Pedobacter sp. W3I1: one gene and its partner. The protein of the gene in region 2 binds, or shares a complex with, the protein of the main gene of each other region. Links are inferred from orthologs where the notes say so. Each region holds a gene or a part of one and is shown on either strand. Other genes may lie near its edges.

Evidence for each region.
Region 1: the proteins of pheT (region 2) and pheS are in contact, whole or in part, in a crystal structure (PDB 6P24), measured with the Escherichia coli proteins. The link is inferred for Pedobacter sp. W3I1 from one-to-one orthologs.

What each region holds. Positions count from the first base shown.
Region 1 is NZ_JAUSXN010000001.1:1,735,753-1,752,261, reverse strand. What follows is about bases 12,628-15,582. They hold pheS (phenylalanine--tRNA ligase subunit alpha), read right to left. Parts: upstream 14,648-15,582; coding sequence 13,607-14,647; downstream 12,628-13,606. Other genes in these bases: kbl (glycine C-acetyltransferase), read right to left, coding at 14,796-15,582; QF042_RS07455 (hypothetical protein), read right to left, coding at 13,197-13,607; QF042_RS07460 (TetR/AcrR family transcriptional regulator), read right to left, coding at 12,628-13,195. Also shown: QF042_RS07535 (aspartate aminotransferase family protein), read left to right, coding at 1-1,156; QF042_RS07530 (response regulator transcription factor), read left to right, coding at 1,209-1,886; QF042_RS07525 (HAMP domain-containing sensor histidine kinase), read left to right, coding at 1,961-3,271; QF042_RS07520 (hypothetical protein), read left to right, coding at 3,394-3,867; QF042_RS07515 (hypothetical protein), read right to left, coding at 4,121-4,549; QF042_RS07510 (RluA family pseudouridine synthase), read right to left, coding at 4,631-5,317; panB (3-methyl-2-oxobutanoate hydroxymethyltransferase), read right to left, coding at 5,469-6,284; QF042_RS07500 (hypothetical protein), read right to left, coding at 6,393-6,527; carA (glutamine-hydrolyzing carbamoyl-phosphate synthase small subunit), read left to right, coding at 6,563-7,675; QF042_RS07490 (hypothetical protein), read left to right, coding at 7,749-8,609; QF042_RS07485 (ABC transporter ATP-binding protein), read left to right, coding at 8,706-9,470; QF042_RS07480 (ABC transporter permease), read left to right, coding at 9,551-10,672; QF042_RS07475 (Fic family protein), read left to right, coding at 10,791-11,276; QF042_RS07470 (Fic family protein), read left to right, coding at 11,308-11,748; QF042_RS07465 (hypothetical protein), read left to right, coding at 11,804-12,487; more of QF042_RS07460, read right to left, coding at 12,620-12,627; and 2 more genes.
Region 2 is NZ_JAUSXN010000001.1:5,085,034-5,101,640, forward strand. What follows is about bases 4,534-7,586. They hold pheT (phenylalanine--tRNA ligase subunit beta), read right to left. Parts: upstream 7,234-7,586; coding sequence 4,834-7,233; downstream 4,534-4,833. Other genes in these bases: QF042_RS20820 (hypothetical protein), read right to left, coding at 4,534-4,802; QF042_RS20830 (hypothetical protein), read right to left, coding at 7,365-7,559; QF042_RS20835 (hypothetical protein), read right to left, coding at 7,575-7,586. Outside these bases: QF042_RS20800 (TonB-dependent receptor), read right to left, coding at 1-1,537; QF042_RS20805 (DUF962 domain-containing protein), read right to left, coding at 1,649-2,164; rny (ribonuclease Y), read right to left, coding at 2,301-3,872; QF042_RS20815 (cell division protein ZapA), read right to left, coding at 4,188-4,478; more of QF042_RS20820, read right to left, coding at 4,512-4,533; more of QF042_RS20835, read right to left, coding at 7,587-7,769; QF042_RS20840 (radical SAM protein), read right to left, coding at 7,771-9,165; QF042_RS20845 (prolipoprotein diacylglyceryl transferase), read right to left, coding at 9,171-9,929; QF042_RS20850 (endonuclease/exonuclease/phosphatase family protein), read right to left, coding at 9,933-10,769; DNA repair protein RadC, read right to left, coding at 10,875-11,573; rpsT (30S ribosomal protein S20), read right to left, coding at 11,643-11,897; QF042_RS20865 (phosphoribosylglycinamide formyltransferase), read left to right, coding at 12,139-12,717; QF042_RS20870 (MFS transporter), read right to left, coding at 12,747-14,150; QF042_RS20875 (helix-turn-helix domain-containing protein), read left to right, coding at 14,233-14,628.

The DNA of each region.
Region 1 (16,509 bases), 3.4 Mb from region 2 along the record:
AACTTCTCCTGAGCCACTTATGCTCGAATTTGTAAGGGCAAAAGGAATTTACATTTACGATGCCCAAAACAAAAAACACATTGATCTTATTGCCGGTATCGGTGTAAGTAATGTGGGCCATTGTCATCCGGCTGTGGTTAAGGCTATCCAAGAGCAGGCAGAAACTTATATGCACCTGATGGTTTATGGCGAATATGTGCAAACACCTCAGGTAAATTTTGCCAAAGCCCTTGCCGATATTTTACCCGAAAGTTTAAGCTGTACCTACTTTTTAAACTCAGGGACTGAAGCTGTAGAAGGTGCCATGAAACTGGCCAAACGTTATACAGGCAGAAAAGGATTTATTGCCTGTAAAAACGCTTATCACGGCAGTACACAAGGAGCTGAAAGTTTAATGGAAAGCGATTTCTATTCCTCAGGATATGGGCCATTTTTGCCACACGTAAGTTTTATTGAGCATAATAACGTTCCTGATCTCGAAAAAATCACTACAGAAATTGCTGCTGTTTTTATTGAGCCCATACAAGGTGAAGCCGGAATAAGGGTTGCCAATTTAAACTATATGCAAGCTTTGCGAGCAAAATGCACAGAAACAGGAACTTTATTAATTTTCGACGAAATACAATCCGGCTTTGGCCGCAGCGGTAAAATGTTTGCTTTCGAGCATTACAATGTTGTACCTGATGTGCTACTCCTGGCGAAAGGAATTGGCGGTGGAATGCCAATTGGGGCTTTTATCAGTTCATTGGAAATTATGTCGGTATTATCGCATACGCCAATTTTGGGTCACATGACTACTTTTGGTGGTCATCCGGTTTGTTGTGCTGCCGGGTTGGCTACTTTACGTACCTTGGTTGATGATCACATTGTGGATGAAGTAGAAGAAAAAGGGCAATTGTTTAAACAGCTCCTTCAACATCCTGCCATTAAAGAAATTAGGGGAAAAGGATTGATGCTTGCTCTCGAGTTTGAGAATTTCGAGATCAATAAAAAAATCATAGATGCCTGTATCTTAGACGGTGTATTGTCAGACTGGTTTTTACACTGCAGCAATTCTATGCGCATTGCCCCTCCTTTAATTATTACCAAAGAAGAAATTGAAGAAGCTTGCACAATCATTCTTAAAAATGTAAATTCAGTTTTCGGTTCGCAGTAAGCAGTTTTCGGTTTATAAACAATTGAACAATAAAACAATTTAGCAATATAAAATGAACGTACTCATAGTTGAAGATGAAAAAAGCCTGGCGCTTGAAATGGATGAATTCTTGAGCAAAGAAGGATTTATTGTAGAGCACGCCTGGAAAAAATCTTCTGCAGAAGAAAAGATATTTGTAAACAATTACGATTTCATTTTATTAGATCTGGGCTTACCCGATGGCGATGGTTTCGATATTTTGAAAGAGTTGAAATCTATGAAAGACCGGGATGACGCCGTAATCATTTTAACAGCCCGTAGTGCTGTCGACGACCGGATTAAAGGTCTTGATGAAGGTGCAGACGATTATTTGCCAAAACCATTTTCGCTAAACGAACTTTTAGCGCGTATGCACGCCATTACCCGTAGAAAACATAAGTTAGAAAAAAACGAGGTAAACATTCACAACTTCTTGCTCAATATCCAGAACAGAACTGTTTCTTTTGGTGATGAAAGATTAAATCTTACCAAAAAGGAATTCGAAATATTTAACTATTTGGTGCTGAACAAAAACCGTGTGGTATCGAGAATGAGTTTAACTGAGCACGTTTGGGGCGATATTTTAGAAGTAAATTCTGATTCCAACTTTGTTGATGTTCATGTTAAAAACCTGCGAAAAAAACTTGCAGCGGTTAACCCCACCGATTGGTTTGAAACCGTAAGGAGTATTGGCTATAGGATTAATTGCTAGAGTCGGGAAGTCAGAAGTCCGAGGTCAGAAGTTAAGCGCCAATCTACCAATGAACCAATGAACGATTAAACAAAATGAAGTTACAGGTTAAGTTTTCTTTATACAATGCAGTAACCAAAATCGCCATCATATTGGTGTTGGGTGCTATCATTTTATTCTCACTAGACAGACTTGCCTACAACCAGCTTGATAACCGTTTAATCAAAAAGAAGAACAAAATCATCGAAAATTTAAATGATGATGAGATCGACAGCCTTTTAAATAAAGAACAATCATTTACCGACTACAATATATTAAAGGAAGAATTTATTGTATTAACGGATATACCCGATAATCAAAAAGATTCTACGGCGAAGGTATTTACCGAGAAAAGAGAGATTGAGGGGGATATTGAAGTATATCGCATCTTAAACTATAAATTCTCTTATCATACAAATTGGTACAACCTGGAGATTGGAGAAACGATGACAGCACTCCAATCGATTAAAAATTCAATCCGTTTCTATATGCTGATTGTACTCGTTGCGGCACTGCTCATTACCCTTGTAGCTGATTATACCTTCTCTAATTTCTTACTCAAGCCCTTTTATCGCATTATCGATAAAAAAATCAACCTGGTTGATGATCCTTCCCATTACAATTACCAGAATATACCCACCAGTACCAGTGATTTTAAAATCCTGGATAACAGCATAAATTCTCTAATGCGTAAAATAAATACGCTTTTCGCTTTAGAAAAGCAGTTTATTGCCAACGTTTCGCATGAGTTACTTACCCCGATTTCAATTTTAAGTACACGTTTCGAAAATATGCTCAACACACCAGATATTCCTGTAGAGCACGAAAATAAGATATACGCATCACTAAAAACCCTGAACCGGTTAAAGGTGATTATCAACAGTTTGTTACTCATTTCGAAGGTTGAGAACAATCAGTACCTAAAAACAGAAGAAATTAGCCTTAAACGCGAAATAGATGATATATATGAAGATCTGGAAGATCGAATAGCGGATAAAAACATCAGTTATAGCGCACATCTTTCAAAGGATTTTCATTTCACCGGAAATAAAGCACTGATCCATACCCTTTTAATCAACATCATCAATAATGCAATAAAGTACAATGTTGTGGGCGGTTCCATTGCCATAACCGATAAAACCGAAGCGGAAAAATATGTCCTTACCATCAGCGATACCGGATCAGGCATGAGTGCGGCACTGGTAGAAAATGCATTCGATCGTTTTAAAAGGGGAAATACCGAAGAAAATGGCTTTGGTTTGGGGTTGGCCATTGTGCAAAGTATTGCCCGATTCCATAAAATAGATGTTGATATTAAATCTGAAGAACACAAAGGAACCAGTATTTTCTTATTCTTTTCAAAATGAGATTCCGCTGATAACGCTATCAACAAGACCCTGATCCATGTGAAGATCGGGAAAGGGTGACGTTTTTTTTGGCAGGGGCTTTGCTTAATAATAAAAAACCAACCCGATAAAAACATATTCCAATGAGAAACATTATCCCAATACTAGGAGCAGCCACTTTATTTATGGCATCTTGCCAGGGCGGCACGGCAAAAAAAACACAGGCCAAAATAGATTCTACCATAGTAACCAATGCAGCGGCAACACCCGATTCGATTCAGTGTTACCATTACATTAAAAACCGCGATACCGCTACCCTATCGCTAAAAACATCAGATAATAAGGTAACAGGTACATTGGGCTATAATTTATATGAAAAAGATAAAAATGCGGGCACTATAGCCGGAGTTGTTAAAGGCGACACCATAATTGCGAACTATACTTTTCAGTCTGAAGGCAAAACATCTGTTAGGAAAGTGGCTTTTTTGAAAAAGGGCGATCAGCAAACAGAAGGATTTAGTGATGTGCAGGAAGTAAATGGGGAAAGTAAGTTCAAAGATCTGAGCACATTAAAGTTTAATGGATCAATGATCTTTAGTAAAATTGATTGTAAATAAATTCCAAAGAGCCGTCATTCCCAGAGGTCAGTTTTTTATCAAAAAACAAAGGAGTTGGGTGACAGGTAAGATAAATCGTCATTTCGACCGCGGCGGAGAGATCTTTTAACATAGTCCAAAGATCTCTCCACTCCGCATTTGCTTCGGTCGAGATGACGCTAATCTTAGAATCTGTCATTGGTAAATGATTGGGAATCTTAGGCTTTAAGATTCCCGCGTACGCGAGAATGACGATTTTTCTATAGTTTGAGCTTTACTTAGTTACTGCTTCTTTCGCTGCTTTTGTCCACTCTTCGCTGAGCTTAAGCACGTAATCAGAATATTTTTGTATTTCGTCGGGTTTTAATTTACTCGCCCAACCCATTGCCTGATTTGACCAGGCGGTATATTTATCGCTTATGGCCTTAATTTCAGTTGCATTTTTACTTTTTACTGCTGCAATATATTCGTCTTTTAATTTACTATACTCAGCAAGACCCTTATTTACTTCTTCACTTGAGAAAGTCGGAACCTCTGTTTTAACGGTTTCAGTTGTTTTTGTAGTCACTTTTGTAACGGTGTCTCCATTAGCAGAAATTTCGCTTGAGTCTTTGGTCGTTTCCGTTTTTTTAGTACTATCGCACGATATTAATGTAGAAGCCAGCAGGCCTACTGCGGCTATTGATAAGATGGTGTTTTTCATAATTGATCTGGTTTTTAGCCGAAAGAAGACTAATATTGTGCCAAATCGTTAAAACCCCGATTAATCCGTAAATCATTTTGCCTATAAATCTTCAAACCGTTCCCAAAACCCATCAACAGGTAATTTGGCGAATATATTTACAGGTTCTTTTTTTACCGGATGTATAAATTGTAAGCGACGGGCATGTAGGCAAATACTTCCTTTTCTGCTTCCTCGCGGATAACCGTATTTATTATCACCCATAATCGGGCACCCCATTGATGAGAGCTGAACCCTAATCTGATGCGAACGTCCGGTTAATGGATCTACCTCCAAAAGATAATAATCGCCAACCTTAGCTTTTACTTTGTAAGAAAGCTCCGCACGCTGACTGCCGGTAACTTCTGTATTATAATAAGAAACTACATTTTTCTGTGGGTTTTTAACTAACCAGTGGATCAAAGTAGCTGACTCTTTTTCTGGTTTGTTTTTCACCACTGCCCAATAGGTTTTCTTTACTTCCCTGTTTTTAAAAACAGCATTCATCCGTTCTAAAGCCTTACTGGTTTTAGCAAACAAAATTACACCACTCACCGGCCGGTCTAAACGATGCACTACCCCTAAAAAAGCGCCATTGGGTTTATTGTACTTCTTAGCAATATACTTTTTAACCTGTTCATCCAAAGGCTCATCGCCAGTTTCATCCACCTGCACAATATCACCCGCCCTTTTATTAATGGCGATTAAATGATTATCTTCAAAAAGGATGTCGTTATCGGTAATGGGCATCGGTTAGTTCATTGGTTCATTCGTCATTAGTACATTTGATAAAGCAAATCGTCTATTACGAATAGTTTATTGGTTAATCGGTTAACTCTTTAATTGTTGGACAGTTATCTGTGAATTAAAAACTCCAAACTCATAACGCCCAACTCCAAACTTAGTATTGTTCTTTCTCGTTCGGGAAATCGTTCGCTTTGACGTCACGGATGTACGATTGTGCTGCGCCTAAAATTTCATCGTAAAGATTTATATACTGGCGCAAAAAACGAGGTTTAAATCCTTTTGTTAAACCAATCATATCATTTACCACCAAAACCTGTCCATCGCAGTTTTGCCCTGCACCAATACCAATAGTTGGGATATGCAGACTTTCTGTAACTTCTTTGCCTAGTGCAGCGGGAATTTTCTCTAATACGATTGCAAAGCAACCGGCAGCCTGTAAAGCCAAAACATCTGTTTTTAACTTATTTGCCTCTTCTTCTTCCTTAGCGCGAACAGTATAGGTTCCGAATTTATAAATAGACTGTGGTGTTAAGCCCAAGTGTCCCATCACAGGGATTCCCGCAGTGATGATCCGTTGAACAGATTCGATAATTTCTTCCCCACCTTCCAATTTAACGCCATGAGCTCCCGATTCTTTCATAATCCTTATCGCCGAATTTAAAGCTTCCTTCGAATTTCCCTGATAAGAGCCGAAAGGTAAATCAACGACAACAAAAGCACGCTTAACTGCTCTAATTACAGATGCCGCATGGTAAATCATCTGATCTAGCGTTATAGGCAAAGTCGTTTCATGACCCGCCATTACATTCGAAGCAGAATCGCCAACAAGTAAAACATCTAATCCTGCATCATCTAGTATGGTTGCCATCGAATAATCATAGGCCGTTAACATCGATATTTTTTCACCACGTTGTTTCATTTCCTGTAAAATGTGTGTGGTGACGCGTTTGATTTCTTTATGTACCGACATAGGATTTGTTTTGTGTTGTCAAAAGTATTGTTTTTTCTTTAAAAAGGTATAAGGTTTGAGGCATAAGGTTTAGGGTTGAGCAACCTTATGCCCTACACCCCAAACCTTTTACCTTATTTCACTTTTCTCTTTACATTCCCAATCTAAAGCTCTATCTTTGTACCCCGAAATGGAAGGGATATATTCATCTTTTTTTGCACCCTGCAAAAACGGCTCTAATGCCGAAAGCCATTCTTTTTTCAACTCTTTTTTAAATCAAAATCCATATTGTAATTACCATGACTAACTACACCAAGTTACCTGCGATTTTATTACTGGCCGATGGCACAGTTTTTTACGGCAAAGCGGCCGGAAAAATTGGCACTACTACTGGCGAAATTTGTTTTAATACCGGGATGACAGGTTACCAGGAAATTTTTACTGACCCAAGTTATTTTGGACAGATAATGGTTACCACCAATGCACATATTGGTAATTACGGTATCCACAAAGATGAAATCGAATCAGGTTCGATCAAAATCGCCGGTTTAGTCTGCAAAAACTACAACATTGTTTATAGCCGTAAAGAAGCGACAGAATCTATTCAGGATTATTTCCAGAATGATAACCTGGTTGCCATTTCTGATATCGATACACGTGCATTGGTTCGCCACATCAGAGATAAAGGCGCAATGAATGCGATTATTTCTTCTGAAATTACGGATTTAGAAGAGTTAAAACAAAAATTAGCTGAAGTACCTTCAATGGAAGGTTTAGAGCTTTCTTCTAAAGTAAGTACAACCGAACCATATTTTTACGGTAACCCTGAAGCAAGCTTAAAAGTTGCAGCTTTAGATTTAGGTATTAAGAAAAACATTTTGCGCAGTTTCGAAAACCGCGATATCTACGTTCAGGTTTTCCCTGCCAAAACCACCTTTGCTGAAATGGAAAAATTTAGTCCTGATGGTTATTTCATATCTAACGGCCCTGGCGATCCATCGGTTATGCCTTATGCTGTAGAAACCATCAAAGAAATTTTAGCGGTAAATAAACCTATGTTCGGGATTTGTTTAGGCCACCAGTTATTGGCTGAAGCTAATGGCATCGGAACAATGAAAATGTTTAACGGTCACCGTGGGTTAAACCATCCGGTTAAAAATATTATTAAAAACCATTGCGAGGTTACTTCTCAAAACCACGGTTTTGGTGTAATTCCTGATGAGGTTAGAAACTCTGATAAAGTGGAGATTACACACTTAAACTTAAACGATAAATCAATCGAAGGTATTCGTGTTAAAGGTAAAAAGGCATTTTCAGTGCAATATCACCCAGAGTCTTCTCCAGGTCCACACGATTCACGTTATTTATTCGATGATTTTGTTGAAGTAATGAAAGGTGAATTAACCTGGTAAAACAGCATTATTTCTGTAAAGCATTAAACACTGCTCATATTTATTGGCAGTGTTTTTTTATTTAAGTTAGGAGATGTTCAAAAACCTTTTTCTTGCATTTATTGCTATTGCGATAGTCTTGTTTAGTTCTTGCATCTCTAGATTGTCGAGGCCGGCAATTTCAGGCACCATACTAGATTATGAGAACAAGCCTATTGCAGGCTGTAAAGTGGGCGAAACTATTACTGATGCAAATGGTAAATTTTATCTCAAAGAAATCCGGTACAATAAATTTTTCATCACCGAAATTTTCATGATGGAAGCCCCACCGCTCCATTTTTCTGAAAAAATTAAAAAAAATGGTTATTTAAGCTACAATATAGAAGGCCACAACCCATTTGGCGGCGGACAGAGAAAAGGTGCATCGGTTAGTATTGATACCGTCTATCTAAAAAAGGTAAACGAGGTACTTAAAATTGAAGATTACATTTATACTAAATGGAAATTTGCCGCGAATAAAAATTTAGATACGCTATACGGAACCAATGCCAATTTTAGACTTCAAAATGCAGTAACCAACAACAGCAGGTTTATAGAAAAAATGCAATATGGATTAATCTATAAATTTAATACAACAAAGAAACCAGATAGCGCATGGAGTGCCGAGTCTTATGATTTAAAAACCACTTATTCCGTATCACTTAACCTTAACGGCACTTACACAGGAAAAAAGGTACGTGAATACCAAAATCCCTGGAAACACAGGATGGAATATGATCGAACTTATAGAGAATCGTACGTTATTCCGGGCGATAGTTTGAATACAAAAGGAACATTTAGCTTTTTAAAAGATAAAATTATTTTTTACAGCGCTTATAACAATACCAAAAACACCTATAAAATAGATTCGATAGATCGGGATGTAATTATTTTAACGCGAAAAAACGCCAATTAATAATTTTACCTACCACAAACATCATTTTACCGACATTTTCTGCTTCCCGGGTTAAAATTCATTTTCTATTCATTTAAAGCTCCTTACATTCGCAATATGGAAACAAAGAAAGCCATTATCAGCGTTAAAAACCTGGTAAAAAAGTATGATGATTTCGTGGCCGTTCAAGGTCTGAGTTTTGAAGTTTATGAAAATGAAATTTTTGGTTTGCTTGGTCCAAACGGAGCAGGAAAAACCACTACACTCGAAATAATAGAAACCTTAAGGGATAAAACATCAGGCGAAATTATTGTTGATGGTTTTTCTGTCGACAAACAACCGCAGGAGATTAAACAAATTATTGGCGTACAACTACAGGCAGCCGGTTATTATCCAAATCTTAATCTGATTGAACTGATCGAACTTTTTGCTGGCTTGTACGGCGCCAACATTAAACCGATGGAAATGCTGGAGAAAGTAAACCTTCAGGATAAAGCCAAGGCAAAATATAAAGCACTTTCTGGAGGCCAAAAGCAGCGTTTTTCCATCGCAACAACACTAATCAATCAACCAAAAATTATATTCCTTGATGAACCCACTACAGGGCTGGATCCGCAGGCAAGACGGAACTTGTGGGATTTGATTACCGAAATCCGTAATGCAGGAACAACGGTTGTAATTACTACACACTACATGGATGAGGCCGAACAGCTTTGTGATCGTGTTGCCTTTGTAGAGCGTGGTCAGATTATCGCTTTAGATACTCCGGATAATTTAATCGATAAATTAGTAAGCAGCGGTTTTGAGCGTAAAAAGGAAGTTAAAAAAGCCAACCTGGAAGATGTTTTCATTAACCTGACGGGCCAGGAGTGGCGAGAATAATTCACCCCCTAGCCCCCTGAAGGGGAACTTAAAACCTAGTACCTAATACATTTTTAAAAACAAAATCTAGCTGAACTAATATGCAAAAAGATATACACGAAAGAAATTCAAACTCCCCTTCAGGGGCTGGGGGCTATAATAACCTTAAAGCAACACTAGCCCTTGCCAAAGCGAGTTTCCGGTCGATTATGCGGAGCCCTTCGGCGGTGGTATTTACCCTTGCTTTTCCTTTGATATTTATTTTAGTCTTCGGATTTTTAGGCGGCGGTGGCACCCATATCGATGTTGGTGTTACACCAGGATCAGACGTTAACAACCCAGTAATGGGTATGCTGGGAAAAACAGGAATGATCCGCCTGGTAAAAGATAAATCAAAAGCTGAGTTTGATAAGCTACTGGAAAAAGGGAATGTTGATGCCATGATTGATGTACACAGGAAGGTAAATTCTACTGCTTATTCGGTTAATGTTGTTTACACCTCCGCATCGAGAGATAAAGGCGGGATTTTAAAATCAGTTTTAAATAATATTTTTTACGATAAAACCTTAAAGCCCACTGTAGCAGAAATAAAAGAAAGCACCGTTACAGGTCGCGAATATAAAACGATTGATTTTATCCTTCCAGGCCAATTGGGCTTTTCGCTATTAAGCACAGGTGTTTTCGGAACAGCATTCGTATTTTTAAGTCTTCGCCAAACCCTGGTAATTAAACGCTTTTTTGCAACACCCGTAAGGCGTTCGAGCATTGTGATTGGCGAAGGGATCGCCCGTATTGGCTTTGCCTTAATTGGCGCATTATTTATCATTTTAATTGGCCATTTCTTTTTTGGCTTTACCCTTGTACATGGCGCACTCACGGTCGTCAATATGCTTATACTGGCCACACTTGGTGTTATTGTGTTTATGGGCTTTGGCTTTATTATTTCGGGCATTGCCAAAAGTGAAAGTATGGTACCTCCAATATCAAACATAATTACCCTGCCACAGTTTTTATTATCGGGAACATTCTTTTCTATTGAGGCTTTCCCAGGTTGGTTACAGCCGATTAGCAGAGCCTTACCACTCACTTATTTAAACGATGCCATGCGCAAAGTAGCTTTTGAAGGGTTAGGTTTGTGGGACGTTAAATTCCAGATTATGATCCTATTACTTTGGGGCATTGGTATTTATGCCGTTGCGGTAAAAGTATTTAAATGGGAATAAGCACTCTTAAAAGCATTTTGAAATGATAACGTACGTGTTATCATTTTTTTTTGGATAAAAATCTTTAATATCGGATAAGTAAATTTTCAAATCCAACCGATAATTATTATATTTGGGTATGTGGGAATTCGATTTAAGCGATTTAGAAGAACTACTACCTCAAATAGATAGGTTGTACGAAAAAAAGGCTAGGCTGGAAACCTCAAGGCCATTGCCTAATAGCGCGCTACACCGTATCAAAGAAGATCTCACCTTAGAATGGACTTACAATTCCAATAGCATAGAAGGGAACACCTTAAGCCTGAAAGAAACCCAGATGGTTTTACAGGAGGGTATGACCGTTAAAGGCAAATCGTTACGAGAACATTTTGAAGCTTATAACCACGAAAAAGCTATTGATTACCTCTATACCTTAGTCAATAAGAATTATAGCTTAAGAAGCATTGATATCCTATCGCTTCATGGCTTAGTGCTCAGAAGTATAGAAGATGACTACGCAGGCCGTTTAAGAAACGGCGGTGTGCGCATTGTGGGTGCGAATTTTACACCACCGAATGCCAGCAAGGTTTCTGATTTATTAGATCAATTAAATCACTTTTGTTAATGATAATCCTTTGGGATTAAATGATATTGTATTGTCTACTATTTTCCATCATAAACTCGTTTGGATCCATCCTTTTTTTGATGGGAATGGTCGTACTGTAAGGCTTGCCATGAATTTACTACTCATGCGAAATGGCTTCCCTCCTGCTATTATCCTCAAAAACGACAGAAAGAAATACTACGAGGCACTTAATCAAGCCAATAAGGGTAATTACCATAAGCTTTGTTTGTTAATGATGCAGGCCCTGGAACGTTCGTTAAACATCTATATAAATGCATTGCCAGGAAACACCTACGGAGATTACGAACTAATATCGCATATTGTTTCTGAGCCTGATGTTCCTTATGGCCAAGAATATGTGAGCCTATTGGCCAGGCAGGGCAAAATAGATGCCTATAAAGAGGGCAGAGATTGGCTCACTACAAAATCTGCGGTACAAAGCTATATCAAAACACGTAAAAGAAAACGTTAACTTTTTTTAACTTTTCGGTGGATGATATTGGTGTAATTTTACCGAAAAATATTTAATGAAAAGTTTGATCATCTTTTGTAGTATTTTACTTGTTACCAATACTTCAAAAGCACAGTTTAAATTCTTAGCCAATAACAGCTCTAACCAGTACAAGGCCAAAATTTTTGTCGATAAATGTGAGGGTAATGCTTGTAGCGGAAAAGCCACTATTATTATTTATGATAAGGCCACAGACAGAGAAGTAGACACCTTCCACTCTGAAGATTTCGATTTTGGCTTAACTGAATCTCAAAATGCTAAACTTGGATGGCTGGAACTCGGCAAATATCAAACACCTTTAATTTTTGGCGATTTTAATTTTGACGGCTTTGAAGATCTTGCCATCAGAAACGGCAATAATGGCGCATATGCCAGCCCATCATACGAGGTTTATTTAGCATCAAAAGAAAACAAATTTCTACTGAGCAGGGAACTTACCAAAATGGCCAGCGAAAACCTGGGCATGTTTGATATTGATAAAAAGACAAGGCAAATTGCTATTCATCAAAAAGATGGATGTTGTTTTGATAAAACCATTAACTATAAATTTGACGCTAAAAACGTACTATACGAAGACTCATCCGTAATTGAAGATTCGAGCATCGCCGATAACGTTACGGTGATTACTCAAAAACTTGTTGATGGAAAAATAAAAAGAACCGTACAAAAATTTAAGGTGAAAGATTATTATAATCAATAAATCAGCTAATTTATTAATTTAATGATCTGTTTTCAGCTATTTCACCAACGCGATCGTCATACTGAATTTAGTTCAGTATCTATTATGCAAATAGACCCTGAAATGAATTCAGGGTGACGCCAGTAAGTAAATTTAAAGCGCTGCTTTTACCAGGAATGGCAGTATTTCTTTCTGGAAACTTACAAAGTTCTTACGAACGTCAGAATCACTAACAGAAGTAAATGCAAAAGAAAACACAATACTTTTACTCGCTTTTAGCAAAAAGGCCAGTCCTTCTCTTCTTGCAGGGTTATTTTTAAAGTTATCCAATTGCAGGTATGCGGCCAATAATAAGGCTTCAAGCTGATCTGATAAATGTTTTAAAAATTCCTGTGAGTTTGCATTTTCGCGAACAAAATCCCAACCGATAAACTCGTTACAGGCCGTGAAAGATAAACGACTGGTTTTCATTACCAAGGCTTTTAAATGTTCTTCTTCTGATGCGTAGCTTAATTTATTATGCAGGATTTCGTGAAGATTCTGATCCAGGTAATCCATCAGGATACTATCCAGCACCTGCTCCTTACTCTCAAAATATTTGTAAATAGTTGCTTTAGCTATACGTGCCTTTTTAGCAATTTCATTTACACTGGTTTTATGGTAACCGTATTTTCTAAATAGTTCTTTGGCAGCCTTTTTTACTGTTTCTTTTATTTTTTCAGCTTCCATTTTAATTGCTTACGTGTATTAGTGTGTTGCCTTGCAAAGAAACATTGTATGCTTTTAAGCTTCTTTCTGCAGGTGCTTTTTGTGGGCTGCCATCAAGCAGTGAAAATTTAGCTCCCGAACAAGGATCGGTTGCCGTTACGCCACTGTCATCGGGTGCTACCTTGCAGATTTTCTCCGGGTTTACGGTACTACAGCGATCGAAGGCGACATATCCTCCAAGTGGCGTTTTTACAATTAATAGTCCACCTACCCCATTATTCGAGACTACCAATACGTTATTTACCGATTTAAGGCTAAATTCGGTTATCGTTACATTATAATTTACAGGCACATCAGGTATGTAACCTTCATCTTTACCGCAACCTGTGGCAATTAGGAGTACAAACAATATGCTGTATAGATATTTCATCATTAGATTAAAGCAGATTTAAATTGCTTTAAGAAACGCGCATCATTCTCAGAGAATAAGCGCAAATCTTTAATTTCATATTTTAGATTGGTAATACGTTCTATTCCCATTCCAAATGCAAAACCACTATATTTTTTCGAATCGATACCGCAATTTTCCAAAACATTGGGATCTACCATACCACAACCTAAAATTTCTACCCAACCACTGTATTTACAGAATTGGCAGCCTGCTCCTTTACAAATGGTACAAGAAATATCCATCTCTGCAGATGGCTCTGTAAAAGGAAAATATGATGGACGGAAACGCACTTTGGTACCTTCTCCGTATAATTCCTGAACGAAATAAAACAAGGTTTGCTTTAAATCGGCAAATGAAACATTTTCGTCAACATACAAACCTTCCACCTGATGAAAAAAGCAGTGTGCGCGGGCAGAAATGGCCTCATTACGATAAACGCGGCCTGGCATAATTGCTCTGAATGGTGGCTGGCCTTGCTCCATCATGCGCACCTGTACTGAAGAAGTATGCGTACGTAAGGCAATATCGCCTTTCTCACCACCTTTTTTGATGAAGAAAGTATCTTGCATATCTCTTGCCGGATGCTCTTCAGGGAAGTTCAGTGCCGAGAAGTTATGCCAATCATCTTCAATTTCAGGACCTTCTGCTACTGTAAAACCAAGTTTAGCAAAAATCTCTACAATTTCTCTACGCACTAAAGCTAAAGGATGGCGTGAACCAATCTCAAAACCTTCGCCTGGTAAAGTTAAATCTTCTTGCAAATTTTCACTTTTCACCTCAGCACTTTCTGTAGATTCTTTTAAGGTGAGGTATTTTGATTCGGCAAGTTGTTTAAACTCATTTAAAACTTTACCTAATGATCTTTTTTCTTCAACAGAAACAGATTTGAATTCATCGAAAATCTCTTTAATGATGCCTTTGCTTCCTAAATATTTGATGCGGAATTGCTCTAATTCGTCTGCTTTTTCAGTTACGAAAGCATTAATTTTATCGGTATATTGTGTTATTTTATCCTGTAACATGGCTTCAAATATACGGCAAATTATCCAATAATTTTAGGGTTGGTGAGTTCAAATAATCTGTTTACAATACCATTATAAAAGAAAATGAACCCATAAACTACAAAAGCCGCTTAAAGCGGCTTTTGTAGTAATCGTAAATCTATAGGTTTTAAATTACACCCAATTCTTTACCTACTTTAGTAAATGCAGCAATCGCTTTATCTAAATGATGTTGCTCATGTCCGGCTGATAACTGTACACGGATTCTCGCTTTGCCCTGTGGTACAACCGGATAAAAGAACCCGATTACATAAATACCCTCTTCTAACATTTTAGCAGCAAATTGTTGTGCAATTTTGGCATCGTACAACATTACCGGAACAATTGGATGAAAACCTGGTTTAATATCAAAACCAGCCTCGGTCATTTTTTCACGGAAATACTTCGTATTATTTTCTAACTTATCTCTTAATGATGTGGTTTCGCTTAACATATCTAATACTGCAATAGATGCACCTGCAATTGCTGGCGCTAAGGTATTAGAGAACAAATAAGGACGTGAACGTTGACGGAGCATATCGACAATTTCTTTTTTACCTGAAGTAAAACCACCAGATGCACCACCTAAAGCTTTACCTAAAGTACCGGTAATGATATCGATACGATCTATTACGTTGAAATGTTCGTGTGTTCCGCGACCATTTTTACCAATAAAACCTGTACAGTGCGATTCATCGATCATAATCAATGCCTCATATTTATCAGCCAGATCTGCAATTTTATCTAATGGAGCAACTGATCCGTCCATAGAGAAAGCACCATCGGTAACAATAATCCTATGTCTGCAATCTTTGGCAGCGATTAATTGTTTTTCCAAATCTTCCATATCTGCATTTTTATACCGGAAACGTTGGGCTTTACACAATCTAACACCATCGATAATTGATGCGTGATTTAACTCATCAGAAATAATAGCGTCTTCGGCATTAAATAATGGTTCAAAAACACCACCGTTTGCATCAAATGCAGCAGCATATAAAATAGTATCTTCAGTGCCTAAAAATTTCGAAATCTTAGCTTCCAGTTCTTTGTGCACATCTTGTGTTCCGCAGATAAAACGCACTGAAGACATTCCATAGCCATGATCGTCGATTGCTTTTTTAGCTGCTTCTATCACTTTTGGATGTGAAGAAAGGCCTAAATAATTATTTGCACAAAAGTTGACTACTTCAGCACCGCCGCTTACTTTAATGTCGGCACCCTGAGGTGTAATGATAATACGTTCGCGTTTAAATAATCCAGCGTTTTCGATTTCTTCAAGTTCTTTTTGAAGAACAGGTTGTAATGTTTTATACATGGCCTTTTTATATGGTTGATTTTAGGCCCAAAGTTATAAAAAAAAGTCTTCTCCGACCTAAAAAGGCAATTTTATCCCTATATTTTGCAGACAAACGTTTGATCGATTAAGTAATCAGTACCAATCTGGTATTATTTTTAAAAATGATCTATCCGGATAATTTTTTTTCGATCTTAACAAACTTTAACACACCCCTATATGTATAGTCTTAAAAGTTATTCGATATTTATAGCTTACTAATCTAACTTATGATAAGAATTTGCGCGCTCCTGTTTTTTTGTGGCCTTACCAATATTATTTCAGCTCAACAAGCTACCATTACAGGTATAGTTAAAGATAATAGCGGACAACCTATTCCTTTTGCATCGGTTTATTTAAAAAATACAACTAATGGAACATCGGCAAATATCGATGGAAAATACTCCATGAAGTTAAAAAATGGTGAATACACTTTAAGTTTTAGGGCTGTGGGCTATAAACAGCAAGATCATATTATTAATCTTTCGGGAGATCAATCGCTTAACGT
Region 2 (16,607 bases):
AGAAATCGCCGTTAAAATCCATATACTGTCTTGAAATACTGTTGCCAGTATAACTAATTGATGTGGTATTCGCATCTAGCTGTACTCCTTTAAACGATTTTCTATCAGGAAGCTCATAACCTGTTTTTGAATAAGAAGCTCCTGCCCTTATGCTATGTCTGTCGTCTTCCGTTATTTTATAATTCGCGAACACCTGACCGGTAAAGAAATCGGTTTTTTGCAACTGGTTTAAACGGATAAATGAGTTAGTAACTGTAGCCTGGCTATTGGTATAACCCAGTTGATCCTGAATCATGGTTTCTGTTCCTTTTAAATAAAAGGCATTTAAATTAAGGTTTAACCTGTTGGTACCATAATTAATTGCACCTAATACCGATGAATTGGTAGAAAACCTATATTTAGTGGTATATAAGTTGTTGTCGTAAATACCTTGTGCGGTATTAAAGAAACGATCTACTCCCTCTCTGATTTGAAAATTATTATCTGTATTTACAGAAACCAGATACTGGAAATAGCGGTTGTTTTCAAATCTGATTTTTCGTGTATGTAGTATACCAATATTTGTATTCAAAGGCGCATTTCCCTCTTCAACATCGAAACCCGATCCGAATTGCGAATTGGCTTCGTTTCCAGTCATGGTATAAGATGATGGTTTCTTCCCAAAAACCTTAGGTAGTTTACGGTCACTTCCTGCAAAGCCGAAGTAATCACCGATTGAAGTCTCACCCTCAGGTCTTAAGAATTTCTTAAAGCTACTGTTTGAAAGAAAGCTGGTACCGATATTAATTTTGGTTACTGCTTTTTCGCCCTTAGCGGTTACAATGTTAAAAGTTCCACCAGCAAAATCGCCATATAAGCCTGAGTTAAAAGTTTTGTAAGTTTCTAAAACACTTACAATATCTGTTGGAAAAAGATCTAAGGGGATAATTTTTTTAAACGGATTGTTAGAAGGTACTGCTAAACCGTTTATTAATAAGTTATTATACCTGTCTTCTAAACCTCTTACAAATAAACCTCTACCGTCTACTTTAGTAATACCGGTAATTTTTGTCAATCCTTCTTCAACATCACTTACACCTTTTCTAGATAGTTCCTGGATTCCGATACCTTGTTTAATTTCTATTGCATTTTTTTGAAGCGATAAAAGTGCTGTTTCAGTTTCTCTACTGGACTGACCTTTTACCTGTACATCAGCTAATTTTTGAGAATTTGATTCATCAAGCGCCAGGTTTAAGGTAGTTGTACCTCCACCATTTACTTCAACAGATGGCACTTCCTTTGTAGCATAACCTACATACGATGCTTCGATAATAAATTTACCATCTTGCAATGCAGCAATAGTATATTTACCATCAGCACCTGTAGAAGTACCTTTAGTTGTACCTTTAATTTTAACCGTTACTCCAATTAAGGTCTCACCCGTTTTTTTATCGGTAACTGTTCCAGAAATTTTTCCTGTTTGTGCATACGCAAGTATGCTGATCGTTAAAGCGAACACAGTAAGTGCCGCTCTTTTAAAAGAGTTTAGTAAATCCAATTTGCCTTTATTTGATAAGGGCAAAAGTATTACCGCAGTGTTAACTACAAGTTAGGTGTTAATTAATATTACTTTACCTTAAGGTTAACTAAACGTTAAGCACTTTTCGAATCAGTAACGAATACCCACTTTCTTACAAATGAAGTGCAATAACCAGATCGGACCTATTAACAGGAACTTAACATCATCCAGAAATGAGGGTTTTTTGCCTTCAATTTTATGACCAATGAACTGACCAATCCAGGCAGCTACAAATATTACTGCATAAATAGCATAAGCCGTTCCGCTGCCTAAACCCACCGCCTGCTCAATTTTTACAATAATGTAACTCATTAGACCAACCACCCATATCATCAAAAAAAACAATACTGGCGAAAGTGTAAAGTAATAATATAAGCTAAAGGCCAATAGAAATGATGCCCAGTTAAAGAAACCGTTATAGCTGCCCAAAAAACCAATATGTGGAAAAGGGATCTGCCAGATCAAACCCAATAAACTGAATACAATTAATGGAACACAGATCCAGTGCACCAGCTTGTTTGTTGGATTTTGATGACTTTCGGCATACTTATCAAAAAGTACATCTACTGGTCGTTTGGGTTCGATTGTGATGGTTTGCTTGCTCATTATGTAAAAATAAAAAAAAGCGATGGAATATCCATCGCTTAATATTTTGTTTATTAAACCATTCGTCATGCTGAATTTATTTCAGCATCTTTTCTATTACTAAGATCCTGAAACAAGTTCAGGATGACGATTTAATCTATTTCGCAAATGCTACAGAGCGGGTTTCTCTAATTACGGTAACTTTAATCTGTCCGGGATAAGTCATTTCAGTTTGAATACGGGTCGAAATATCGGCAGCCAAAAGTTCTGCCTGCGCATCAGTAATGCGTTCGCTTTCTACAATTACGCGTAATTCTCTACCAGCCTGAATGGCAAACGTTTTTTCAACGCCTGGGTAAGATAAGGCCAGTTCTTCTAAATCTTTAAGGCGTTTAATATAACTTTCTACCACCTCTCGCCTTGCACCTGGACGGGCGCCAGAAATCGCATCACAAGCCTGAATAATTGGAGAGATCATCGAAGTCATCTCAATTTCATCGTGGTGGGCTCCAATAGCATTACAAATTTCAGGATGCTCTTTATATTTTTCGGCCAATTGCATCCCTAAAATTGCGTGTGGCAATTCAGGATTATCATCAGGCACTTTACCTATATCATGTAATAAACCTGCACGTTTAGCCATTTTAGCATTTAAGCCTAGTTCTGCAGCCATGGTAGCACAGAAATTAGCTACCTCACGCGAGTGATGTAACAGGTTTTGTCCGTAAGATGAACGGTAGCGCATACGGCCAACCATACGGATTAACTCAGGGTGTAAACCATGAATACCTAAATCGATTACGGTACGCTCACCAATTTCTACAATCTCATCTTCGATCTGTTTTTTGGTTTTCGCTACAATTTCTTCAATACGAGCCGGGTGGATACGACCATCTGTTACCAAACGATGTAAAGCCAAACGGGCTATTTCTCTTCTTACCGGATCGAAACCTGATAAAATAATGGCCTCTGGTGTATCATCCACAATAATCTCGATACCGGTTGCGGCTTCTAAAGCACGGATATTTCTACCCTCTCTGCCAATAACGCGACCTTTAATCTCATCACTTTCTATATGAAAAATAGACACAGAATTTTCGATAGCCGCTTCGGTAGCTGTACGCTGAATGGTTTGGATCACCACCTTTTTAGCCTCTTTACTTGCCGTCAGTTTAGCTTCATCAACAATATCCTTAATCTGGATCATTGCCTGTGTACGCGCAACTTCTTTTAAGTTTTCTACCAACTGGTTTTTAGCCTCTTCGGCTGATAAACCTGCAATGGTTTCCAATTGCGTTAAGTGTTGGTTTTTCAGCACCTCAACCTCTTCTTGCTTTTTAATCGCAATTTCGGTCTGCTTTTCTAAAACACTTTTTTGCTTATCGAGTTCTTGTTCTTTTTTATTAAAATTTTCCATGCGCTGGTTTACCGATTGCTCCTTTTGCTTCATGGTATTTTCGCGTTGGTTAATGTTGTTGTTCTTCGCAGTCACTTCTTGTTCGTGCTCAGCTTTCATTTGCAAAAACTTCTCTTTTGCTTCTAAAAGTTTATTCTTTTTTAAAATTTCTGCATTGTTTTCTGCATCTTTTAAAATCTTCTTCACTTTGTTCTGTGCAGCAACTTCCTGCTGTTTAAGCAAGTTACGCAGGAGGAATCTTCCTACCACTACTCCGATAGCTATACCCGCTATTACGGCAAATACGTATCCTAATATTTCAACTATTTCCATTTTGTTTTTTAAGTAAAAAAAAACCGCAACTAATTTTTAAAGTCTCATACATTTTAAACCTCAACTAAGCATAATTAGGGTTTAAGCCATTTTCAGGTGCCATAGCAGATGAAATACGCCCTCTTAACCCTATAGATATTGAAGTGTTAAGTTTTATAAAATTTGAAACTCAAAAACTAGCTGCGGCTATATTTTTGTGCTAATATATTTAAAGCCTTTGTCATCCTGACCCAATAATTACTGATTTATTTCAGGATCTTATTAAACAGGCTCTGAAACAAGTTCAGAGTGACGCAAGCTTTGAAAGAACGAACCTTATTTTGAAAAGAAATTACTCAGTAAAACATCCAATTCTTCAACTTTATCGGCAACAGCAGTATCCTGGCTTTGTACTTTGTTTTCTGTTCTTAATACCGCTGTTGCATAGTGCAACACAGCCATAGAAAGAAGATCCTGCTTATCTCTAACCGCATAATTATCCTGATAATCTTTTATGCGTTCGTTGATCATTTTTGCTGCCCGTCTCACAATTTCTTCCTCTTCCATATTCACCTTTAGCGGATAAATACGGTCGGAAATGGTTATTTTAATCGAGATTTCTCCCATTTGTTTAGCTTAGTTTCTGATTTCTTTGCATCATTATTTTTTTAATAATGCAATACTCTTATCAATCTCCCGCACAAAATCGTTAATTTTTTGTTTAATATCAAGCGATTTTTCACTTGTTCCCTCTATACTTTTAGCCAATTTTGTAACCCTTAATTTTTCATCAAGTTCTACATTTTTGCCCTTCGCCGTATCGAGTGCTACTTTTAACGATTGATTTTCAAGCTTTAATAAATCATTTTCTTCCTGTAGGGCATTACATAACTCCAATACCTGAGCCGTTTTTTGTAATACTTTATCTAATTGATCTGCAACAGAAGTCATGAATTTATTTCTAAAAATACGAATTTATATTTTATTTCCTAATTTCTGCACCAGCTTGTGCGGTTAAATTCGCGATTAGTTTCTGCATTGTATTTTCGATCTGTTTATCGGTTAAGGTTTGTTCCTCATCCTGCAAAATGAAATTCAAAGCGTACGATTTTTTCCCTTCTGGTAATTTATCGCCAACGTATACATCGAATACACCAACCTCCTTGATCAGCTTTTTATCGGTTTTAAAAGCAATACCTTTCAAGGTATCGAAAGTTACAGCCTGATCGATCAATAAAGATAAATCTCTGCGCACTTGGGGATACTTCGAAACCTCCTTGTTCACGATTTTATTTTTTCTTACAATATCTAACAAGGCAGCCCAATCAAAATCGGCATAAAAAACGCCTGCATTTACATCGGCCACTTTACGGTCGGCTTTTGATACGGCACCGAAACTGACCAGGGTTTTATCCCCACGGAAATATTTAATTCCGTAAGCAAAGTTTTCATCATTTAAAGCATCAGATTGATAACTTGTAATGCCTAAACGCAACATAATCGCATCAACCGCCGATTTTAAATTATAGAAAGTAACCGGTTTAGCATTGTGGTTCCATTGTTCGCTCTGTTTAGCCCCAGCAACTAATAATAACAACCTTGAGCGTTCTACATACTGCTCATTGATCAAATGATAGGTTTTACCGAATTCGTAAAATTTAACATCAGCATTTTTACGATTTTGGTTGTAGGCTACGCTTTCTAAAGCCGGCATCAATAAATTTTGACGCATTACATTTAAATCACTGCTTAACGGATTTAAAATAAATACGGCTTCGTCTAAATTTTTCGAATAAGCCGATTTAGTTAACGAGTTGCACATAATTTCTGCATAACCATTCGAGGTAAGCATATCTGCAATTACGTTATGCGTATTTTCTTTTTCAGGCTTGATGCTATAAGAAAGCGATGCATTTACCTTAGATGGGATTTCGATATTGTTATAACCATAAATACGCAATACTTCTTCTGTAATGTCGCATTCGCGGGTCACATCAACTTTAAACGATGGTACTCTTAAAGCTAAAGTATCATCAGCCGTATTGGTTGCAGAAATCCCCAAAGCTGTAATAATATGTTTAATTTCTGCTGATGGAATATTTGCACCAATTAATTTATTGATGTTAGTATAACTTACTTCAAACTCGAACGGTTTGATATGGCTTGGATAAATGTCAGAAACTGATGAAGAAATTTCTCCTCCAGCCAGCTCTTTAATCAATAAAGCCGCGTATTTTAAAGCCGTAACCGTAATCTCCGGATCGGTACCACGCTCATAACGGAAAGATGCATCCGTTTTTAATCCGTGTCTTTTTGAAGTTTTACGAACAGAAACTGAATTGAAATAAGCACTTTCTAAGAAAATATTTTTAGTATTGGCATCCACTCCAGAAGATTTTCCACCAAAAACGCCTGCAATACACATTGGTGCATCGGCATTGCAGATCATTAAGTCATCTGCACTCAACTTACGTTCTACATCATCAAGCGTTACAAATGGTGTTCCTTCGGCAACTTTTTTTACGATTACTTTTCCACCGGTAATTTTATCGGCATCGAAAGCATGCAAAGGTTGTCCTAAGCCATGAAGCACATAATTGGTAATATCAACTACATTATTGATCGGACGTAAACCAATTACCTTTAATTTATCTTTTAACCACTCTGGCGATTCTTTTACGGTAACACCAGAAAGCGTAAGGCTGCTGTAACGTGGGCAAGCTGTTAAATCTTCTACTTCTACCGGAATAACCAGGTTTTCATTATCTGTTTTAAAAGCTGAAAGATCAGGCATTTCATACTCGCTTCTGAAATAAGCGGCCAAATCTCTCGCCACACCTAAATGTGAAGCTGCATCAGCACGGTTTGGTGTTAACCCGATTTCAAAAACAAAATCATCATCCATTTTGAAATGATCTTTTGCCCGAATCCCAATTTCGGTATCTTCGGCAAGGATCATAATCCCATCATGAGATTTACCTAAACCAATTTCATCTTCGGCACAGATCATGCCCTGAGAAAGTTCTCCCCTTATTTTTGATTCTTTTATTTTAAAAGGCTCACCCTCTAAAGGATATACCGTTGTGCCCACTGTAGCCACTACCACTTTTTGACCAGCGCCTACATTTGGAGCACCACAAACAATCTGAAGGTTTTCTTTACCGCCAACATTTACCGTAGTAATGCGTAAACGATCGGCATTGGGATGCTGTACACAAGTTAATACTTCGCCAATAACTAATCCCTCTAAACCGCCTACAACAGGCTGCACTTTTTCTACACTTTCTACTTCCAAACCAACATTGGTAAGGATTAACGAAAGTTCCTGAGGTGTTTTATCAATCTGTACAAATTGTTTTAACCAGTTATATGATATTTTCATTTTGGAGTATCAAGTTTGAGCATCAGGTATCAAGACAAATCCCGGCTGATACTCTATTTTTATAAAACGCAAAGATATTATTTAAAGGTCAAAGGAGAAAGTTAAACCCGCTATCTTAGCAATAAAAATGACTAATGTCCAATATTTAGATTAGATAGAATTACTGCACATGCCCCTGCTCCTATTACCAGCATAATAACGGAGGCAATAACCAATTTAAGCCCGGGTTTAACGGGTTGATCTTTAGCTGCTTTTACGATGATCTGAATGATGCCAATTACAAACAACAATACGACAATTACCCAATATATAATAAAAACTTCCATGAATTAAGTTTGAGATTAACTGTTGGCGAGCAATACTGCACAAGCACCAAAACCGATTACCACCATAATTACTGAAATAATAAGCAATTTTAGCCCAGGTTTTACGGGTTCGTTTCTTGATGATTTAATGATAATCTGAATAATCCCAACAACAAATAGTACAACCGCAGTAAGGCAATAAATAATGAATAATCCGAATAAACCTCCCATGTTAGTTCATATTTAATTTTTCTCTGATCAGATCTATTTTGTTGTCACGATAAAAAATATTCATGGTTTCGAAAGGTACCATTTTGTATTTATCGCTCACAATGTGTACACATGATTTTTTAACTGCACGTACATCAAAATCCAGGGGATCCATAAAATTCATGATGATGATCCGAAATAAATTATCATAACTTAAACTATCTGATTTTACCCTGGGCAGGCAACACATCAATTCGCCAAAGGTATCTTCGGCACAATCTACCGAAACACCTGTACTAAACAAGTTGAGCATGTGTTCTTTCAATTTTTCATCGTGTTCAAAAACAATCGTATTTTTTGAATTGTTGAGCAAATCTTCGGGATTGATTAAGTGTGTCATCGGGATCACCTCATCGCCGATTTTTAATGCATAAGCCATACACAATGCATCGGGATTGCATGGCACAGGGATTAAATCTTGTGGGGTAAAAGTTGGATATTGCTCATAAATTTTTCTACGTACCTCGGTTAAAGTGATTCTTCCCTGTTGATCATTATAATCATCATTTCTTCCGGCAACCTGAGTAGGCTGGAAAGTAACGCCACGAACACATTTCTGCTTAAGCGCATAATCCAAGATATCGCCAATTTCATGATCGTTTAATCCATTTTGCAAGGTAACGACTAATGTGGTAGATACATTAAACTGATTTAAATGATCGATGGCTTTTCTCCTTACTTCCGTAAGGTCTTCACCCCGTAATTTAGTTAAAACCTCTGCACTGAAACTATCAAACTGCAGGTAGATTTCAAAATCGGGCATATAACTTGCCAGTTTCTCTACAAAATTAATATCCTTGGCAATCCTGATGCCGTTGGTGTTCACCATTAAGTGTTTAATGGGTTTGGTTTTGGCGAGATCTAAAATCTTAAAAAAATCGGGGTGTACCGTTGGTTCTCCGCCTGAGAGCTGAACCACATCGGGCTCACCCTCGTTTGCCACTACAACATCCATCATCCGCTCTATTTCTTCCAAAGTTCTATGTCTGCCATAACTTGGCGACGACATGGCATAACAGGTTGGACAGGCCAGGTTGCAACGATCGGTAACCTCTATTACTGTTAAACACGAATGCTGTTCATGATCAGTACACAAACCGCAATCATAAGGGCAACCGTAATGCACTTTGGTATTAAACTTAAGTGGCATTTCCGATTGTTTATTGTAATTCCTGATCTGTTTATAATATTCTACATCATCAGCAATCATTACTTTGCTATCGCCATGTGTTCTGCAATTTTTCAGCATAAACACTTTAGCATCCTGAAAAACAATTTTCGCATCGCAAAGCTGTAAACATTCGGGGCAAAGACTTTTGGTATAATCGTAGTATATATAATCTCTGGTATTGGCCATAATGTTTACTGTTGAGGTAAAATCTGTTTCGAAATTCTGATGATGAATTTATAATAATACATAAAAATAAACAATGCAGACCAATGAATACTGCTTAAGTTTAAAAATAATGAATGGTAAGGTTTTATAAATTCTATCAAAAAACGGAAGAAGAAATACAGCACCATGAATAACTTAAACTGATCTCCGTTAATTAGCTCCTTATGTTTTAAGCGATTAAAAAGAAAAATCAAAAGCGTGAGATAAATCATTTCGTAGAGCATGATGGGATGCCGCGGTATACCATCTCCCAGATCCATACCCATAAAAAAGCGGGTAGGAACGCCATAAGTTGGCTCATCGATCCCCATCGAAAAGCAACCAATACGGCCTATAATCAGCGCCACCAAAATCGGGATAACATAAATGTCTCCGGAGGCAATATGAACGCCTATTATCTTTTTTATTAATTCGACACCGAACAAACCGCCAAGCAAACCGCCAACAATGGTTTTACTTTGATAAAGAACTGAAAAACTAAGATGGTGGATAACCTCGGGCGTTTCGAGCACAGCAATTACACGCGAACCGATTAAAGCTCCAAGCATGGCACCCAACATAATCCACAACCTGTTTTCGTCAGATATCGGATCTACAATCCCCTTTTTATTATAATAATATAACCTCACACCAATTATAAATGCCAGGGTTTCGAAAATATAGTGATAATGGTATTGCTCACCAAAAAGCTCGAATTGAAAGGGAAACAAAGATTTTAACAACATGTATTAAAACCAAAGTCTGCAAAAAACAGGTAAATGATCCGAGTAATACCTTTTATCCTTACTATCGGTTAATACAGCGAATTTCTGTACCTTAAATCCTTTGTTTACAAAAATATAGTCGATCCTGTTTTTCAGGTCACTGTTAAAATCAAAGGCATTAAAAGTACCTGTGGGGCCATATGGAGGCTCTATAGAAATATCTTTCGCATCGATAAGAAAAGATTTGATTGTAGCAATAGCTTCAGTTTCGGGCGTTACATTTAAGTCGCCTGTAAAAACAACCGGCAAATCAGGTGCTATCTGCTGTATTTTTTGTTTCAATAATTTGGCTGATTCAATTCTCGCTTTCACTCCAATATGATCGTAGTGGGTATTAAAAACGATAAATTCTTTTTTATTCAGCTTATCGTACAATTTAACCCAGCTGCATACCCGGTTAAGTGCAGCGTCCCATCCTTTTGACGGAACATCAGGCGTTTCTGATAGCCAAAACGTTCCTCCATCTTTTTTAGTAAATCGGTCTTTATCGAAATAAACAGCTGAAAATTCTCCTTTTCTCTTTCCATCTTCACGACCAACACCCACCACATCGAAATTAGAATTTTCGAGCAGGGCATCGAATTGTTCAGGTAAGGCTTCCTGTACACAAAGAATATTAGCATCGTGAAATTTCACCAATGCTTTTACATTCTCTTTTCGGTTTGGCCAGGCATTAACACCATCTGATGCTACATTTAAGCGGATGTTATAGGTAATGATATTAATTGGAACAGCTTTTTTCTGAGCGAAAGCCACAATCGTTAATAAAAGAAAAACAGGGATGATTTTTAAAGTATTCATAAATATAATTACACCATAAATTAATGCCGGCTGGCAAGTAACACTTAATTTTAAGCCGCTATTATACTAATTTAACGTTAATTGTACTTTAACAATCTAATATCTTTAAATTAAATCTTCATCCCGATAACTATAGTAACGGTTATTAGCGAAAATCAGGTGATCAACCACATACAGACTCAGCAAATTCCCTGAAGCAACCATATTCCGGGTTAATTTATCGTCGCTCTCGCTGGGCTTTAAATTTCCTGAAGGATGGTTGTGCGCTAATACAATATTTGCCGCATTGTTTTCTAAAGCTGTTTTAAAAATAATTTTCGGATCGGCTACTGTACCTGCCTGCCCCCCTTTACTGATCAAAAATTTACCTATCACCCGGTTAGACCTGTTTAGAAGTACTATCCAGAACTCTTCGTGATTGAGATTAGCGAAAGTTTGATGTAAATATTTATAAACATCGTTAGAAGTGGTAATGTGTGTAATGGCCTCCTCTGCGGTTTCCTTTCGCCGTAAACCAAGTTCTAAAGCGGCAATAATGGTTAATGCTTTGGCTTCTCCAATACCTCTAAACCTCGAAAGATCCAGAATGGAGGCTTTCCCCAGTTTTGTTAAATTGTTATCGTAAAAAGATAAAACCCTTTTACTTAAATCTACAGCGGTTTCATTTTTACTTCCCGAGCCAATTAAAATAGCAATCAGTTCGGCATCTGTTAAATGTCTTCGGCCATGTAATAAAAGTTTTTCACGCGGGCGATCTTCTTCAGCCCATAACTTTATCCCTAGTTTTTGTTCGTAATTTTCCATTTTTTTAGACAAAAAAAGGCATCCTAACTTTTGATTAGGATGCCTTACTAATATCGTAAAAAAATTGGCTTATTTTAAACCGTTAACGAATTTCGTTAATTTTGATTTGTTATTAGCCGCTTTGTTTTTGTGGATAATACTCTTTTTAGCTAAACGATCTAACATAGAGATTACTTTAGGCAATAAATCAGATGCAGATTTTTTATCTTCTGCAGCACGTAATCTTTTAATAAAGGTACGTGTAGTTTTTGCCTGATATCTGTTACGTAAACGTTTTGTTGCGTTTGCTCTAATTCTTTTTAATGAAGATTTATGATTTGCCATTTCTATTTAGCCTTTTATTTTTCTTATTCGTTTCCTATAATTCGGGTTGCAAATATAGGATTAATGTTTTTAAATTACAAAACACTTTCAACTTTTTTTTCATTAAAATTGAACCCTATTTCCGGACTGCAAAAATACGTTAAAATTATTCATTAATAATACTTTAACATAATTGAATAAAAATTCTTTTCCATTAAGAAAACAGGCTTAAAAATACTATTTTTGGACAAAACGATTTTGAGTGAAAAAACGAATAGCCATCTTTGCATCAGGTTCTGGCTCTAATGCCCAAAAGCTGATGGAGCATTTTAAACGGAGTAACGAGATAGAAATTTCTTTGGTATTAACCAATAATGCAGACGCCTATGTGCTACAAAGAGCTGATAATTTCGAAATCCCCACTCATATATTCGACAAAAACGAGTTCTATAAAACAGATGAAGTAATAGACCTGCTCAAAAATCTTGAAATCGATTTTATTGTACTGGCTGGTTTTCTTTGGCTAATTCCCCAAAACCTGATCCACGCTTACCCTGGTAGAATTGTAAATATCCATCCGGCAATCCTTCCTAAATTTGGCGGTAAGGGCATGTACGGAGATCATGTACATAATGCTGTTATGGCCGCCGGCGAAACTGAAGGTGGAATAACGATTCATTATGTTAACGAAAACTACGATGAAGGCGAGTATATTTATCAGGCCCGCTATAGAATCGACAAAAACGACAACCTGGAAATGGTAAAGTTTAAAGGTCAGCAGCTCGAACACCAGCATTACCCACGTATTGTAGAAACCATTGTTAAAAAGATAAAAAAATAACCTTTAATAAGACACTAACATGATTCTAATTAAACCGGTGGTTTATTTCTTTTTGGTATCAAAATCAATAATGCACTTACGATAATAAGAAAGCCTATATTTAGTAATGTTGCCCATCGGTAAGCAAGCGGAAACGATGTTAATATTGGTGGATTACCCAGGCGTTGAAAGAAAACGCCCCCAATTACTGCAACCCCTATAGCCACTGAGACCTGTTGCAATGTTAAATAAATACCTGATGAGGCCCCTAACATATTTTCGGGAATACTTTTTAAAGATATAGTCATTAAAGAAGGCAAGATTGTACCACAGCCAATTCCATAAACAAACAATACAATTGGTATTTGTCCTTGAGCGGCATCACGTGAATCGAATATAACCAGATGAAAAACGAGCGCCATAATCATAATAACTGATCCGCATAGCGATACATATTTACCGTAACGGGTTACCCGGCTTGCAAAAAACATAGATGCAAGCACATAACCGATCCCCTGACAAACAAAATAGATTCCGGTATGAATGGAACTAATGCCCATCCCATTTTGTAAATAAACGGTGTTGATCAAAAAGTAAGAATCTTGAACGAAGTAATAAAACAGAGAAATTAAAAGTCCGATTCTGAAATCAAAATTCTTAAACACCCTGGTATCGAGCAAAGAATTCCTTCCCAACCTTTTGCTTAACCGCTGATCATAAATAAAGACAAGAAGCAAAACTACCGATAGTACCAGCATCAAAATGCTCCATATCGGCCAGTTCAATTCCCTCCCCTGAATAAGCGGATAAATAAATGTGGTTAAGGTTAACATGAGTAGCAAGCCTCCGGTAAAATCAAATTTCTCAGCAATTTTTACTGGCGATTCTTTAAGGTATTTTAAGCTCAATACAACAGCAGTTATCCCTATGGGCACATTTATTAAAAAAATTAAACGCCAGCTTTGTGAAATAATTTCAAGCCCAGGAAGCAAACCACCTAAAAATTGGCCAGCAACAGAAGCAATGCCTGCAACGCTACCATATATACCGAGAACTTTTACTCTTTCTTTAGGGTCAGGAAATAAATCGGGGATAAAAGCCATTCCTTGTGGAACCATAAAAGCAGCACTTATTCCCTGAATAAACCTGGCAATGTTTAATTGAATTGCCGATTGTGAAAACCCACAAACAAAAGAAGCAGCTGTAAAGACCAACATTCCGGTTAAAAAAATCTTTTTCTTTCCAAAATATTCGCCCGCCCGCCCTCCGGTAACAAGAAAGGAGGCATACCCCACAATGTACATCACGATTACAAACTGCATATCAGCATCAGTACCTTTAATCCCTGATTTGATAGCAGGAAGCGCTACATTTACAATGAACAGGTCCAGTACAGATAAAAATATAGCCGAACACACTATTAACAACAGGAACCACCTTTGATTTTTTTTCATACCCATGCTTTTCTTATATTTAAAATTTAAAGTAAGAAAACGCTTTAACGGCAATCAAGTAGTCTTATAAACCGTACTAAGTATGCAAAACAGTACCAATAATGAGTATAAAGGAGTTACAAATGGAGAAAATCAGGATTTATTTTTAAATGACTCCCCATTGACAGGTGTGTTTAAGGTGATTGGGGGTAAATGGAAAATTATGCTCATCAAAGCCATTGCCGCCCAATGCCCCAAAAGGTTTGGCGAGCTTAAGCGCGAAATGAATTTCTTAAGCCAGGGTACCCTCACCACACAACTTAAAGAAATGGAACGCGATGGCCTTATCCTTCGCGAAGCTTTTGCAGAATCTCCACCACGCGTAGAGTATAAACTAACCAGTGTAGGTAAAACCCTCCTTCCGGTAATAGACGTTTTAGAAGATTGGTGGACTGCTTTTCAGAACAATAATAGATCAGAAGAAGCACATCTAAAATAATTTAAGTATATATTGATCACCTATGTTTACACCTGTATTACAGGCACAAATAAAGCTCAGAAATGCAGTTGGAAAAGAAAAAACACCCAGCAAATAAAAATATATAGATAATTTCATTTTTATTGGATTCATCACCTAAATAAATGCCTCTGTTTTACTACCTTTGCGGCTCAAAATTTTCAGTAGAATGAGTCAATCCATTAAAATCAAAAACGCTTTAATCTCAGTATATTATAAAGATGGTTTGGAGCCATTGGTAAAATTGTTGGCCGCGCAAGGGGTACAATTATTTTCTACAGGTGGAACAGAACAATTCATCAAAGATTTTAAACCTTCCTGTTACGGCGGTTGAAGATTTAACAGGTTATCCATCTATTTTAGGCGGACGTGTTAAAACCTTACACCCAAAAGTATTTGGTGGAATTTTAAATCGTAGAGCATTAGCTGGCGACCAGGAGCAGATTGCTGAATATGAAATTCCTGAAATTGACCTGGTTATCGTTGACTTATATCCTTTTGAAGAAACCGTAAAAGCAGGTGGAACACCAGAAGAAATTATCGAGAAAATCGATATCGGTGGTATTTCCTTAATCCGTGCCGCTGCCAAAAACTTCAACGATGTGGTGATTATCGCGTCGAAAAACGACTACCCTACTTTACAAGCCCAATTAGAAGCGCAAAATGGTGAAACTACTTTAGCACAGCGTAAAGCATTTGCTAAAAAAGCATTCCATACTTCTTCTCATTACGATACTGCCATTTTTAATTATTTCAATGCTGAAGAGCCGCTTGATGTTTTTAAACAAAGTGTAACTGAAGCTAAAACTTTACGTTATGGCGAAAACCCTCATCAAGGTGGTGTATTTTATGGCGATTTAGACGCGATGTTTACCAAATTGAATGGTAAAGAGCTTTCTTACAACAATTTGGTTGATGTGGACGCAGCTGTTGCTTTGATCGACGAATTTGAAGATCCAACTTTTGCGATCTTAAAACATACAAATGCTTGTGGCATTGCCTCACGCCCTACTGTTAAACAAGCTTGGATTGATGCTTTAGCCTGCGATCCGGTTTCTGCTTTTGGTGGCGTACTGATTACCAATGTTGCGGTAGACTTAGAAACGGCCCAGGAAATTAACAACTTGTTTTTCGAAGTTTTGATTGCTCCTTCTTACCAGGCAGAAGCGATTGAGTTATTCAGTAAAAAGAAAAACCGCGTTATTTTACAACGCAACGAGGTTGAATTGAGCAAAAAACAATTTAAAACATTATTAAACGGTGTAATTGAGCAGGACAAAGATTTAATTATCGAAGGTCCGGAGCAAATGACAACCGTTACCGATAAAGCACCAACTGAACAAGAACTAAAAGACCTGTTCTTTGCTAACAAAATTGTAAAACATACTAAATCGAACACCATTGTTTTGGTTAAGGATGATGTTTTAATTGCAAGCGGGGTTGGTCAAACTTCCCGTGTTGACGCCTTAAAACAAGCGATTGAAAAAGCAGCCTCTTTCGGATTCAGTGTTAAGGGTGCTGCAATGGCTTCTGATGCTTTCTTTCCTTTCCCTGACTGTGTTGAAATTGCTGCCGAAGCCGGAATTACAGCTGTTCTGCAACCAGGTGGATCGATTAAAGATGCTGATTCTGTAGCGAAAGCAAACGAAAAAGGTATTGCAATGGTAACCACTGGGATAAGACACTTTAAACATTAGAAAGGTAGAAGGTAGAGGGTTTAAAGGCAGAGGGTTTTACCTATCGAAAGCTCAAATTCACCATGCAGGTATGAAACTTTGAGGGGCTTCCCCCTTTGGAGGGGGCAGGGGGAGGAAATTAGAAAAGCCGGATCCAAATAAACTAAACCCGACAGCAATGGTTTCCGATTTTCCGTCGGATTGAACGGATAGCTGGAGTGCTTTAACCTAAGAATTATAGGTTTTTATTCTCTAAACATTTTAATTGCCTTAAAAACAATTTAA